One region of the Paenibacillus sp. SAFN-117 genome, then DNA from elsewhere that is predicted to be linked to it. Evidence: riboswitches for the same ligand, from Rfam matches in the RefSeq annotation. Region 1 holds a riboswitch; each other region holds the start of a gene.
What was found. Region 1 has a riboswitch for cyclic di-AMP ahead of ACTHRH_RS15210 (3D domain-containing protein). Riboswitches for the same ligand answer to the same signal wherever they lie in the genome.
Positions count from the first base shown of each region.

Region 2: another riboswitch for cyclic di-AMP. It lies ahead of ACTHRH_RS07765 (LysM peptidoglycan-binding domain-containing protein); the one in region 1 lies ahead of ACTHRH_RS15210 (3D domain-containing protein).
Region 3: another riboswitch for cyclic di-AMP. It lies ahead of ACTHRH_RS09860 (TrkH family potassium uptake protein); the one in region 1 lies ahead of ACTHRH_RS15210 (3D domain-containing protein).

Region 1 is NZ_JBQCLK010000022.1:14,265-18,953, forward strand. Features, by position in the region: gene ffh (signal recognition particle protein) at 1-285, opposite strand, end outside; gene ACTHRH_RS15200 (putative DNA-binding protein) at 358-708, opposite strand; gene ACTHRH_RS15205 (polysaccharide deacetylase family protein) at 995-2,128, shown strand; gene ACTHRH_RS15210 (3D domain-containing protein) at 2,225-2,977, opposite strand; cyclic di-AMP (ydaO/yuaA leader) riboswitch at 2,986-3,153, opposite strand; gene ACTHRH_RS15215 (hypothetical protein) at 3,292-4,059, opposite strand; gene cysC (adenylyl-sulfate kinase) at 4,131-4,655, opposite strand.
Region 2 is NZ_JBQCLK010000009.1:25,373-30,061, reverse strand. Features, by position in the region: gene ACTHRH_RS07770 (hypothetical protein) at 1-1,054, opposite strand, end outside; gene ACTHRH_RS07765 (LysM peptidoglycan-binding domain-containing protein) at 1,207-2,010, opposite strand; cyclic di-AMP (ydaO/yuaA leader) riboswitch at 2,013-2,181, opposite strand; gene ACTHRH_RS07760 (SAM-dependent methyltransferase) at 2,339-3,121, shown strand; gene ACTHRH_RS07755 (FkbM family methyltransferase) at 3,328-4,095, opposite strand; gene ACTHRH_RS07750 (SAM-dependent methyltransferase) at 4,113-4,689, opposite strand, start outside.
Region 3 is NZ_JBQCLK010000012.1:58,417-63,105, reverse strand. Features, by position in the region: gene uvrC (excinuclease ABC subunit UvrC) at 1-27, shown strand, start outside; gene ACTHRH_RS09865 (CPBP family intramembrane glutamic endopeptidase) at 217-1,821, opposite strand; cyclic di-AMP (ydaO/yuaA leader) riboswitch at 2,118-2,253, shown strand; gene ACTHRH_RS09860 (TrkH family potassium uptake protein) at 2,336-3,661, shown strand; gene ACTHRH_RS09855 (potassium channel family protein) at 3,674-4,336, shown strand; gene ACTHRH_RS09850 (LysR family transcriptional regulator) at 4,481-4,689, opposite strand, start outside.

The DNA.
Region 1 (4,689 bases):
GGCCAGTTTGCTCTGGGTTCCGCCCATCAGCTCGGTCAGCTCTTTATTGACGATTTCAACAACGACCATTCCGGGCGTAAAGCTCTTGAGCACTTCTTGTCCCACGGCCCGTTCCTTAATTTTGGCGATAAACTCCTTAACGACCTTGAAGTTGACATCGGCCTCCAGAAGCGCCAGCCGTACCTCGCGCAGTGCCTCATTCACATCGTCTTCCGACAGCTTCCCCTTGCCTCTCAGCTTACCGAACACATTCTGAAGCCTGGTAGTTAACCCTTCAAATGCCATTTACGCCACCTCCTGACCTTATACCGCTCGAATCTATGTTTTTAACTACTCTTAACATCCAATATTACATGATCAGTCGACAAGACGCATCTTCTCCAACAAAGGTACCGCCTTGCTCCGAAGATCGGGGCTCGCCTCGCCCAGAAGGTCTTCCAGACGGTTCAGGCAATCTGTCCGCTGCTCATGCTTCGCCAGAAGCCGCAGCTTCCGCTCGTACTCCTCCAGCATCAGCTCTGCTCGCTTGATATGCTCATATACCGCTTGCCTGCTGATAGAAAATTCGGAAGCAATCTCTCCAAGCGAATAATCGTCGTGGAAATAACAGGACAGAAATGTTCTCTGCTTCTCCGTCAGAAGCTCCGAATAAAAATCAAACAACAGGTTGATCCGGTTTGTCTTCTCCAGCATCGGATGCCCGGGCATGGCTTCCACCCCCGTCAAGGAAAAACACTTTACACACTTTGCTTATTGTAACCGACCCGTTTATTGTTGTCAAGCGAATAACCTTGACAGCCATACCATTCTGCATCCGATACCTGAATCGTCCGCAGCCGTCGATCGTGGCGGCATCCTTCAGCTCAGTTTCCGTGCGGAATTCGGTTTACCGATCCTTCCGGCTGTATTCTTTTGCCAATTTATGATTTAACGGATAAATCCCCCTGGTCATAACAAAATAATAGAATATGAAAAATATCGGAGGGAAGAAACTATGAAACGCCGCCATCTGTATCTAATTGCACTCAGCTTGCTGCTCATCGTTGTTTACGGATGCGGTATCGGCAGGGAAAAAGATAACAGCTCGCAGCCATTCGGACCGGATACGACGGATTCGCTCATGTCCAAAGTCGAACAGAACTCTGAACGGACACAAGAGCAGGCCGTTCTTCCTAAACTGCCCGCAGCCTCTCCCGTTCCGGAGAAACCGGCAGATCCCGCTCCGCCCGCAACAGAACCGCCGAAGCCTTCAACCGGCGGCAAGGAGAACCGTTCACCGGCTGAACCGAAAGCATCGCCGTCTGTCCGGGAGCAGCCTCCCGTTCCTGCAGCGCAGGCTCCTCAACCGTCTGAGCCGGACAAGCATAAGGAGAAAGCTAAATTAAGCAAGCCCAAGCCTTTGCCCAAGCAGTCCGGTGAGGTCGCGGCCGGGAATAAAACGACCCGACAATCCTCGGGCACGTCATCTCAACTGACCTTGTCCGAGTTAAGGGCTAAATATCCCGATTCCTTTCGGCTCAAGGGCTCTTCCAAAGGAAAGAAGGTCGCTCTGACCTTCGACGACGGACCGGACCAAAGATTCACTCCGCAAGTATTGGATGTTCTAAAGAAGTACAATGTCAAAGCCACCTTCTTTCTGGTCGGCTATCGGGCGGAGGCCAATCCGGCAGTCGTGAAACGAATTGCTAAGGAAGGGCATGTCATAGGAAACCACTCCTACAATCACCCGAATTTTCCCAAGCTGCCGGTCACCGTCTTTGAACAGCAAATCAATCGGACCCAGAACATTCTCAGCCGTCTGATCGGCTATGAACCGAAATATATACGCCCTCCTTACGGAGCGATAAATGAAGAACAGCTTCAATGGGCGATTAAGAATCAATTTCTGATCGTCAATTGGGATGTAGATTCGTTGGATTGGAAAGGGCTTGACGCGAAGCAGGTTTCCGCCAATATTCTCAATCATGCGCATGCGGGAGCCATTATCCTTCAGCATTCCGCAGGAGGCGACGGCCAGAACCTATCGGGAACTATCGAGGCCCTTCCCGGAATTATCGAGAAGCTGCAGGCGGACGGTTATGAGCTTGTTACGATTCCCCAGCTGCTGAACATGTCCAAGAGCAAATAGTGCGGGTTTTCCATCGGTTAACCAATCGTTTGAATGATATGTACAGGAGCTATAGAAACAGCAGCCGGAAGAAGAGGGACTCCGGCTGCTGTTTACTTAATCCAGAATGTAGATTTGCACATTTTGTTTGCCGAATTTCATCGCCTGCTGCCGGGAATCGGGAACGAAAACATCCACCCGGTTTCCTTTGATCGCACCGCCTATATCGGTAGCTGTAGCTACCATTCCTCCTGCCGGAAGCCCGTCATAGGAATAGCCGGTAATAAAGACCTTCGACCCCAGCGGGATGACGGCAGGATCCACTGCAATACTACCGACCTGCAGAGGATTTCCGAAATAATCACGTCCTGCGTAGCCTCCGTTTTCCTCGGCCGATGCCGTATAGGCAGACGCTACCGCAGGAATTGCTTTCTTATATGTTAAGGTTTGCCCGGTCGGAGTAACGATGACGTTTGCTTTCACCGGTACAGCGCGCATCGCCGGAGCCGATTTGCTCTCCTCCTGCTTCGGTTTGTCCGCTTTGGCTTTAGGAGTGGATGCGGCCAAAGGCTGGGCATGGACAGCGGGAGCGGGCGAACTCTGCTGAACGGGCGGAGCTTCCTCCTGAGCCGGCGCTTCGGGTGCTGCAGCCGCTAAAGCATCCCCCTGCGGTTGATCCGCCTGCTGCCCCGCAGGAACAGGCTGCGGCGCTTTAACCCACTGTGCGAACTTCATCTCCCGAGGATCCGTTCCATGGGCTTCGGTTTCGTTCCATTTCAGGGAGGCGGCGGATACGGTCGTAGCCAAACTGATAGCAACGGTGATCACGGCAATGATTCGGAACGGGACTTTGGAAATCAATCGATTCATAGACAAGGTTCTCCTTTAAGTACTGCCGACGAGGTTAGCTGTCGGGTTAGGATTGAGGATACAACCCCGCGTCTGTCGACGCTTCACCCCAAGCGGAAGACGATATAAGCTTTTTCCGCAAAAAACATCCCCCGTACTTATCTTTCATAACCGATAAGTTTTGGCATTAAGGAGGCTACCATACTCGTATTGGAATGAACATCCACAGAATTTGGCAAACGGTAATGTATGCGCTACACATCACGTAATTATGCATACCGTGAAATATTTTCCACATATCTATAAATGTGAATTTTATGGATCTATTGGTATTATTAGGTCTTTTTCCTATTCTCCAATTGTTCCTTGAAAATTTGCAGTTCCTTCATTTCCTCCGGAGTCAAGGCCGCCAGCTTCTGCTCCAGCCGAAGCTTTGCATAATGATATAGCCCGCCGTCCAATTTCGTTTTTTCGCGAATCAATTGGATAAGCTCCGGCGGGATATTTTGCTGCTGCGGTCTCTTCTCCGTGACGTTCCAGTATTGGTAAGAAGACTGCTTCCAATCGAATAAACGATTCATCAGAAACAGGCTTTCGTTAAACATTTCCGTAATTCCAACAAACGCATAGAAAGTGTCCAGATGGGTTATAGCCTTATCCAAATCGGGTATAAAGGGGTTGGCGAGCTGGGATGCTTGCGGATTCCAACTGGCGAAATAGGTCTTATTGTTCGTTAAATAATCCTCCAGGCTCATTTGAACGACTTGCGAATGCAGCGGATGCTCAGGGACCCTTCTAATATAATAGTACAAGGAAAGCACCTGCTCCACCGGTTCTCTGAGCATGGTGGCATAAATCGCCGGCTTCGGAATATAGGCATGAAGACCGAAAAAAAAATGTCCAAATATACATTTCACCTGCGAATGGGAACCCCTAATCATGTCCGGCAATTGACTTGCAGCCCGGACATAATCATCCCATTGATAATAAAAGGTTAACAGTTCCTCGGCCCTGTACTGGTTTAGCAGAATAGTATACATGGTCGTCCCGGCTGTTTTGGGAATATGCATGTATAGCAAAATTGGCTTTTCCTTCTCTTCCATCCTGTCCTCCTCCCGTTCCAAGCGGCTTGCCGCCTTTATTTCCGATTACATATCGATGCCGGAGAGAACTGTTATATAAAGGACCGTCTCCTCAAAAAATCCAGGATCAGCCGTGCCCCTTCCTCCTTGCTGCATTGTTCGGTATCCACTGTGACATCCGGATTTACCGGCTCCTCATATTCATCCGAAATGCCGGTAAATCGAGGCACCTCCCCCCTCAGCGCCTTGCGGTAAAGCCCTTTAACATCTCTGCGGATGCATTCCTTCAACGAACAGCGGACATAAACTTCAATATAGGGGTCAAGCTCTTGCCGCAAGTAATTTCGCATAGACTGATAAGGAGTGATGAAAGAAGCCAGCACAATCACTCCGTTTCGAGATAGAAGCCGGGCGACGAACGCCGCTCTCTCTATATTTTTCATCCGATCCTCTCTGGAAAAGCCTAAATCCGGAGCCAGATGCCTGCGCACGTCATCTCCATCCAGAACCTCGACCCGGGCACCCGCAGCAATCAATCCGGCTTTTACAAGCCCGCATAGCGTAGTTTTGCCCGCTCCCGATAGTCCGGTAAACCATACGGTCACCCCTGCGGACATCAGATCTCCTCCTTATGGCCTCTTCTATGCTTTA
Region 2 (4,689 bases), on a different contig from region 1:
TGACGATGCCTTGAGACCCCTCAGGCAGAACACTGCCGAATAAATTGAAGAAGGCCGAATCCCCCAGATAGAAGAAAGCGGCGATCGGAATGACGGGCCCGAATACCCTGAAGCCGAACTGCAGGCCTTCCACCAGATACTGTGTCGTTCTCTCCAGTCCCCGGTTGCGATGAGCAAGCAGGGTGATGGTGATCAGAATGACCACTGAGGTTCCCCCGACCAGAGCCGTTGCCTCCCCTCCCTGCAGCTTGAAGAAATACATGGCTGCCAAGTCGCCAACAAATAACAGTGGAATGATGACGGCCATAATTTTTTTGGCTTTGTCCGGCAGGGCAGCGGCCAGGGGGTCCTCTCCTCCTTCCGCTCTGGCTTCCCCCTTGCGGACCGCTCCGGTAGCGAGAGTAAGCTTCCCGGCTGCCATCTCCCGGCGCATCAGCCAGAAGGCAGCTACAGTCGTCACCGTTCCCATGACCAGAACTAACGGAATGCTGGCCTGGACAACCTCGGAGACCGGTATACCCGCAGCGTCGGCCGTCAGCTTGGGAGCCCCCTGAATGACGAAGTCCCCCGATAAGGCTATGCCGTGGCCGAACAAATTCATTGCGATGGCAACACCGAGCGGCGGCAGACCGACCCGAACCGCAGCCGGCAGCAGCACGGCCCCGATGAGCGCCACGGCGGGAGACGGCCAGAAGAAGAAGGAAATAACCAGCATGACCAATCCGACTGTCCAATAGGCTAGGCCGGGACTTCTCATCAGTCGGATAAAGGGGGACACCATCGTTTCATTAATTCCCGTTCTCGTTAACACCCGGCCCATGGACACGATAATCGAAATAATCAGTATCGTATTCAACAGCTCTGTGATCGCATAGATAAAGCTGTTGAAGATTCCGCTTACAGATTGGCTTAAGGACGATGTAGCCAACCAGCCGAGCAGAAAGATTCCGGCTATACATACAAGCGATGTATCCCTTCTCATGATCATGCAGCCGATAATCATGACGACAAACCCTACATACACCCAATGGATTCCGATCAGCTCTATCCCCATCTTGCACCTCCCTGCAGGCTTACACCCGGATAATTACAAAGTATGCTTGAGCCCGCAGGTTGGTTTGATCCCGCCCATGTTCATTGAAAAAAAAATCAGCCTCGCCTATTACGAGACTGATCGTTTATGCAAATCATTAGGATGCCGTATCTTTAGTTCAATACATAAACGGTTACGTTCTGAATGCCGAATTGGCTTGCAGTTGAACGGCTGCCCGGCATAAAGATGTCAATCCGGTCGCCCTTAATCGCTCCGCCCTGGTCGGTTGCCTTGCCGATCATTCCTCCGACAGGAAGCCCCTGACTGTTATAACCGGTAATATAAACGGTAGAATTCATAGGAATGACTGCCGGATCTACGGCTATCGTTCCCAGTTTCAGAGGATTACCGTAGTAATCGACAGGCCCCCATCCGTTCTCTTCATGCGAGGCGGAATAAGCGGTAGCGGAAGCCTGTATAACTTTGCTGTAAGTATAGGTTTCGCCCGTCGGCGTCGTTATCGTTTGCGCATTGCTCGCAGGCGCCGGAGCAGACTCCGGACTCGCACTTAAGGCAGCTACCGAGTGGTTCGAATTCGTGTAGCCTTCCGGCAATTCCAGCACAAGCCCCGGATATAAATTATAGGGATCATATTGAGAATTGGCCGCCATTAACAAGTCTAGAGGAATATTTAATTTCTGCGCTATTGTCCAGAAGGAATCCCCCTTCTGCACGGCATAAGAATGCTCCGTAGATACTGGAAGCGTAATCGTCTGGCCGCTTTGCAGGTTATACATATCCACTCCCATGTTGGCATTGATAACGGCCTCCAAGGATAGCTGATTCTTCTCGGAGATTGTCCATAAACTATCATTATCCTGAACCTGATAGGATGCGGCGAAAGCCGGAGAAGACAAACTGGCCAAAGACACACTTAATGTAAACGCTATTACTGTTGTTTTAACCAATCGTTTCATACTGAGCTCCTTTTCGCTGCCTGCGGAGTTAGTTGTCGGATTCGGGAGAAAAGGAAGTATCCCTACGCTAATATAAGCGACTCACCCCAAGTGCCGAGCAAGCCCAATTGTCGGCACATACCGTCCCCCGCACTTCAAGAAAATTTATTGAAGTTTCGGCGGTTAAAGTCTAGCATATTTTAATAGCCGGTTAAACGAGTAAAATATGGAAAGACTCTGCTGCTCTGGCCCTGTGCCGTGCCTTCCTTCCGAAGATACGCATACCATAGAAACATCACTGCATTTGGACTATTTTCAAATCCTCTTCGCAGAAGGAGCGATCCGTTCAATGTTGATTTCACAGGTGTGCAAACAACAGGACTTCGAGTCCGTCTGGCTACAGGAAGCTTGCCTCGCCTTGAAGGAGCCTCTGCAGTATCATCGAAAGCTGTGGGAATACTGTTATATCTATCAAGGGTTGTTGGAACGGGGAATGCTAGGCCCCGGCAGAAGAGGATTGGGATTTGGTGTCGGCAAAGAGCCGCTCGCCTCCTTATTTGCTTCCAGAGGCTGCTATATCACGGCCACCGATCTGGATGCTCCCTCCGCCTCCGTACAGGGCTGGGCGCAATCCAACATGCATGCCGCAGGTATTCAGGATTTGAATGAAAGAGGGTTATGCGATCCTGAATTATTTCGTCAGCGGGTTACCTTTGAAGTGGTCAATATGAATGCGATTCCTCCGCATTTATTTAACCAATTCGATTTTACCTGGTCCTCCTGCTCCTTCGAGCACTGTGGATCGATTGCGCTGGGCAAGCAGTTTATCTTGAACCAAATGAACTGCCTGAAGCCCGGGGGAGTTGCCATTCATACGACCGAATTCAACCTTTCCTCCAACGACCAGACGCTGGAAGAAGGCCCTACGGTCCTCTTCCGCCTTAAGGACATCGAATGGATGGTCCATACGCTGCGCGCACAAGGACATTCCATAGAAGTCGATTATTCGGTAGGCACCGGCCCGATAGACCGCCATATTGATGTTCCCCCCCATTCAAATCCGCACTTAAGACTGCTGTTGGCGCAATATGTCACTACCTCGATAGGGCTTATCATTGAGAAAGCGAAATGACCGCTCTTCTGTCCATAAGCGCAAAAAATCGTAAGAAGGATACCTTCTTACGATTTTTATTAGTTTCGGCTTAATTTATGGTTTGGGCCCAGCTATGCAAGTGTGCACTGCAGGGAGCTGATAAGTAAAACGATGACACTTGCTTGCCGCTTGCTCCGTTCCCATCTCTTAAAATGTGGTTACTGCTCCTGGATACAGGCGCAGCTTCAGCGGACAATCAGCAAGTCCAGTTGATCAGGGTCTTGATGCGCCTCCAATCCCGCTGCATCGGTAGGCACCACCTGTCCATCTCTGAACAAAATATGAAACCGGAATCCGCGTTGGACAAATTTCTGCAGAATCGGACCCGGGGTGCCTCCGCGCCATATAACCGGCAAATACTCCATTAGAATGATGATGGAAGGATTGTGGTCGATCACTTCAAAGACGCTATCCATAATCAACGGCTCCGCCCCGTCTACATCGATTTTAATCACGTCCGCTTTAAGGCTGGGAAGGAAGTCGGTGAGCAATCCTTGCTTGACTTTGAACTTTGTCGGCTCGTTGATAGCTTCAATTCCTAAAAATTGGATGCTTGTCCCGCCATCCCCTATCGTCTGAAATTCGGTTTCCCCTCTTTGATTGGACAGCGCGACCCGGTGCAGATGGACACGCCCGTACATCCCGTTGAAGGAAATGCTTTTTAACAGATTTCTATGGTGAAAAGGGTTCGGCTCGAATGCATGCACCTGGCCGGTAGGCCCTACAAGCATTCCGGATAAAATCGAGAAAAATCCGGTATGGGCTCCGATATCGAGCACGGTCATACCGGGTTTGACGATCGACAACATAATGTTTGTAATCCATTTCTCCCAATCGCCCGTTAATAGAATGGCTAAGTTAACCGGATCCCGTGTATCCAGAAACATATAAGGGCCATGATTTATATTTGTTAATACGGTGTTGTCACCCAAGTAATAATGAGGTCTGCTCAACTGAATCTCCCCTTCCGCTATAACGGCGCCAAGTAAATCGACGGCACACGCACCGCGCAAGCGTTCATATCGTGCTTATATAAACGCACTTCGACATCTTTTTCATCCTCATGCAAATAGATGACTTCCTGCAGCTGAGACGTTAGGAACAAGTGTTTTTGCCACAACAATTTATTAGCGGCATTGGACGTGATATCCAACGTAAAGTGGCCTGCGCCGACTATTTCTATCCGCACTTCGAAGCGGTATACCTGGACGGGCAATTTGATATACGGGCCAAAGAAAATGAATCCGGGCTGATTGCTTCGGATCCAACCGTCCTTATCGGAAGGCCTAGGCAGAATAAATGAAGAATAATACAGGTTGCCGATCCCCGGTGGAGTCTCATAGCGCAGTTCGGCAGGAGGGAGTTCGGCAAGCGCAGGAAGCTCGTCGGTTTTGTTCAAACGGATAACGGCGAGCCCGTTGGCCAGGAAGAACGGATGGTTGAACCGGCAGTCCGCCAAATCCCGCTCTTCACATTGAACCCATAATTGGCTCGGAGCTTCGAAGCTTATGTCCGTGTCCAGTTTCCTCATGAAGGAAAAGGAGACG
Region 3 (4,689 bases), on a different contig from region 1:
GAGGGCGACTCAGTCGTCCTTGATTAAACGGTATAATCGGCTTAATGCATATAAAAAGTGCACCTTTAATGATCCCTGTAAACGGGGCTTGAGGTGCACTTTTTTTGAAATATACAAAGTATAAGTTTCTCCCAAACGCGTCTGTTCAAAGGAATGGATAGCCGTTTATCGTTGAGCGGCCTTCCGGGATCCGGGAATTCTCTTGGCCGATTCCGGTTATACCGTAGACGCGGGGCCCGATCGTTTACGGAACAGGCTGTGGACCCACATCAATATATATCCGGTGATAGCCGGCATCAGGATATACCCAACCCCGATCAGAATATTCGATGTGCTGGGTGTAGTCGTCATCAGTGACAAAGCCATCAAAATAATATCCATCGTGACATGGGTAAAGATGGCGGTCATCAAGCCGTATTTCAGGAAAATGTATCCAAAGATGATCCCCAGCACGGCCACCTCGAATAACCTCGTGTAGCTAGGATAAATCGTGTAGCCGGTATGGCCCAAGGCCCAAATGATGCTCGGCACCAGGACTGCCAGGAAGCGGAGGCGGAACCACTTCTGAAACAAGGCGATGCCGAAGAGCCGATACATAATTTCTTCGGAGGTTCCCGCCATCCACGCAAGAAGCGGGAATAAGGCGGGCCAATACATGTTGAGCACGGATTGGGTCGGATCGTTGACTGCGAATGAATCGAAGGCTTCGCCGGCAATGAAGAACAGAACCTGCTGTACCCCGAGAATAAACAAACAGAGCAAATATCCTCGGCCCATTCCGTAAAACATATCCTCCCCAAAGTTGGACTCCCGCCATCTTGGCCAAGGATTCCAGCCCTGCGCTCTCCATAATTGGTCACCGGATATGGCTGCAAAATATTGTGCGCCCGCCAGAAGCGCAATAATTAGAAAGGTAAACACAATATAGATTACGTTGAAGATAGCGGCATCCTCCGGAGGAATTTGTGTGCTTGCTCCCGGCCAGCTATTTATCGTGTGAAGGCCGTATAGCCCGGCGAAAATAAGAGCAAAGAGGATTCCCCGCGAGAACCGGACCTTCTTCCGGTTAATAATAACGAGGATCAAGGCCGCAATACTCAAAAGAAACATGCCGCCCAGTCCGATATAAGACATCAGGCCGGCAGACCGCTCCTGCCCGGCAAGCCATTGGCGGAAGCTTTCCGGAACCGAGAAGGAAGGAACGAAGCCTACCACTTCCTCTCCTCTTACGGCCACTCCGAGCTGCAGCCTGGATTCGCCGATGCTCTCCTTGGCACTTTCGTACATGAGCAGGCTGCTTCGGGACCCTTGCATCAGCTGCAAATCCGCCGGATCATATCCGTTCTCGGCCAGGAAGCTTTCGGCCAGCAAGCGGCGGCTTTCTTGAGAGCCTGAGGAGGCAGGGGCCGCTTGCTTCTGATTCCATGCCGTCACCTTGGGTTCATTCAATCCGACAAAAATGATCCAATTCAGACGATTTCTCGAATCGAACATTTGAACTTCCCAATAATCGAGAGGGTAATTGTCTCCATACCGGGTGCTGTATTCCTCGGTCAGCTTCGCTTTTTGCAAATAACCGCTCAAGCCTTTGTCCGACTGATAAATAATGTTGATCTTGTTAGGGGTGTAGTCCGGTTGTTTGGTGTGGACGAATTGCCGGGCCAGGTCGGCCGCTTGCTCTTCAGTCACCTTCGGCCCTGACAATTCTTCCTCTACGCCGTTAACGCCGGGAAGCAGGTTGATCAGGATGACGCCGAAGTATAACACTATGCCGATAATGGCCAGCCAAATAAGAGGACGGTTTATTCTGTGTGGAACCACGGGCATTCTCCTCCGCAATAATCTTCTTCATTCCAAAGTACCATAGATAACGGCCTGTTTCCAGTGATTACCTCTGCTTGGGCCGTGTCTCTTCACCGTTATCGAAAATACGGAAACCGCTTGATAAGCTTCAAGAAACGACTCGTCTTATTCAATGCAAGGCAAGGAAATCGCGTGAAAATAAAATGAAATCTTGCATTGCCTGACCATTTTGCCCGAATACTTCCTTACAGCATGATTTTTTCCTAAAATACAGACTTTGTATACCGACCAAAAGCAGGATATAATCGTTATCAATTAAATAGAAGCCGAATTTCTTTTAGAAAGCGGGGGAACCATTTAACTGGGGTGAATTTTGCTAGTTCCAATGCAAATAGGGTGCCTGCACACCCGAATCCGTCAGCTAACCTCGTAGGCTTGCTGTCAGGATACCATACGCCTAAAGCATTGGTTTTCCAGTGCTTTTTTTGTTTCCAGAGGAGAATGAACGTTGCTGAAACGATTGTTTACGAAAATGCATCCGCCGCAAATTTTGGCTTCCGGATTTATCATCATTATACTGATAGGAACCATCCTGCTGACGACTCCGATGGCGTCGGTTGACGGCCGTTCCGTGCCCTTCGTGGATGCATTGTTCACGGCTACTTCAGCCATGTGTCTGACGGGGCTCGTAGTTGTGGATACGGCGACGACTTATTCCGTCTTCGGCCAGATGGTCATTATGCTGCTTATCCAGATTGGCGGCCTGGGCTTTATGACGATGTCGACGCTTTTTGCCCTGGTGCTCAAGAAAAGAATATCGCTCCGTGAGCGGCTTATTCTTCAAGAGGCGCTCAATCAGAACAGCATGGAAGGAATCGTCCGCCTCATCCGCAAAATCATTATTTACTCGCTGAGTATAGAGTTCGTGGCCTTCGTCCTGCTTACTTTGCGCTGGTCCGTTGATTTTCCGTTCGCGGAAGCTGTCTACTTCGGAATGTTTCATGCCATTTCATTGTTTAATAATGCCGGCTTCGATTTATTCGGAGGAGTCAGCGGCCGATTCAGCGGGCTAGCGTTGTTTACGAACGACCCGATCGTCAGCATTATAGCTATGGCCCTGATTATTCTGGGCGGAATCGGATTTATCGTGATGTCCGATTTGATGGAATATAAGAAGCGGAAGAGGCTTCTGCTGCATACGAAAGTAGTTCTGTTCACATCGGCGGTTCTTATTGTCGGAGGGGCGGTGGTCATCTTCACCTTCGAATTTACCAATCCGGCTACTCTCGGGCCTCTTAATGGAGGAAGTAAGGTGTTAGCCTCCTTCTTCCACGCGGTTTCACCGCGCTCGGGGGGAGTGAGCACGCTCGATGTCGGCTCGTTCAGACAGGCCACTCAATTCTTCCTGATTATTCTAATGTTCATCGGGGCTTCGCCCGGTTCGACCGGGGGAGGTATCAAGACAACGACCTTCGCTATCCTGATCGGGGCCATGATAGCGATGGTCCGAGGCAAGGACGATATCGTCATGTTTCGCCATCGGCTGGCCAAGGACCGGATTTATAAAGCCATTACGCTAACATTGTTCGCCCTGGTTATCGTTATCATTTCGGCCATGGTGTTGTCTACTACGGAGAACCATCAATTCCTGATGATCCTGTTCGAAGTTACTTCAGCCTTCGGTACGGTTGGATTGTCTATGGGGTTGACTCCGGAGCTGTCGACGATCGGAAAAATCATCATTTCCTTTCTAATGTTTCTTGGCCGGCTTGGACCTCTAACATTAGCCTATGCACTAAATCCGAAGAAAGAGAAAGAATTGTTCCGGTACCCGGAAGGCAAAATTACGATTGGATAGGAGCTTGAAACCATGGAAGGAAATCAGTATGTGGTAATCGGACTGGGCCGATTCGGATCCAGCTTGGCTAAAGAGCTGGTGAAACTGGGATACGAGGTACTGGGGATCGACAAGTGCGAGGAAATCGTTAATGAAATGAGCGGAGAGCTGACCTATACCGTTGAAGCCGATTCTACGGATGAAGATATGCTCAGGTCGCTGGGCATCCGAAATTTCGATTGTGCGGTCGTGGCGATAGGCGATGATATACAGGCCAGCATTCTGACAGCCATTGTGCTGAAGGACCTCGGGATCAAGAAGGTGGTGGCCAAGGCTCTCTCCGATTTGCACGGTAAAGTGCTGGAGCGGATTGGAGTGGACCGGATCATCTTCCCCGAGAGGGATATGGGGGCAAGAGTTGCTCACCAGTTGGTGTCGCCTAATCTGCTCGATTATATCGAGCTCTCTGAGGAATACACGCTCGCGGAATTGTCGGTTCCGTCCAAGATGTCCGGCCAGACCTTAAAGCAGCTTGATCTTAGAGCGACCTATGGCTGCAGTATAGTGGCTATTAACAAGAAGAGCGGAATGGTAATCGCTCCTACCGCCGATGACATCGTAGAATCCAATGATATTATGGTAGTTATCGGCACCAATGAGCAGATTGAGTCATTCGAAAGATCAGCTTATAAATAAATAGCCTGCTTCAAATCATTCGCCGGCATCATCCCCTGCAGGCCGGTTGTTTGTTGGCTCCCGATTATGGAGAGAATGAGCCTAGCAGGCAAATATTTTCGGCGAGAACCGGGCAGCGCTGCAGAACTAACCGTAGCTGTCCGGCTATTGGAAATCGCTCCGAGCGGGTCTTTCCCGTGTGAAGAATTCCCTGGCAAGATCGATAAAGGAGCGGATGACGGGATCCTGCGGCGCGTCCGTTGTAAACAGGAGAGAGGTCGTTCTTTTCTTCTCCTCCAGCTCGGGAATCGAACGTACGGTCAGCTCGTTATTCTCCAGCAGCTGCCGGTGCAGATAAGATTTGGGCAGCAGCG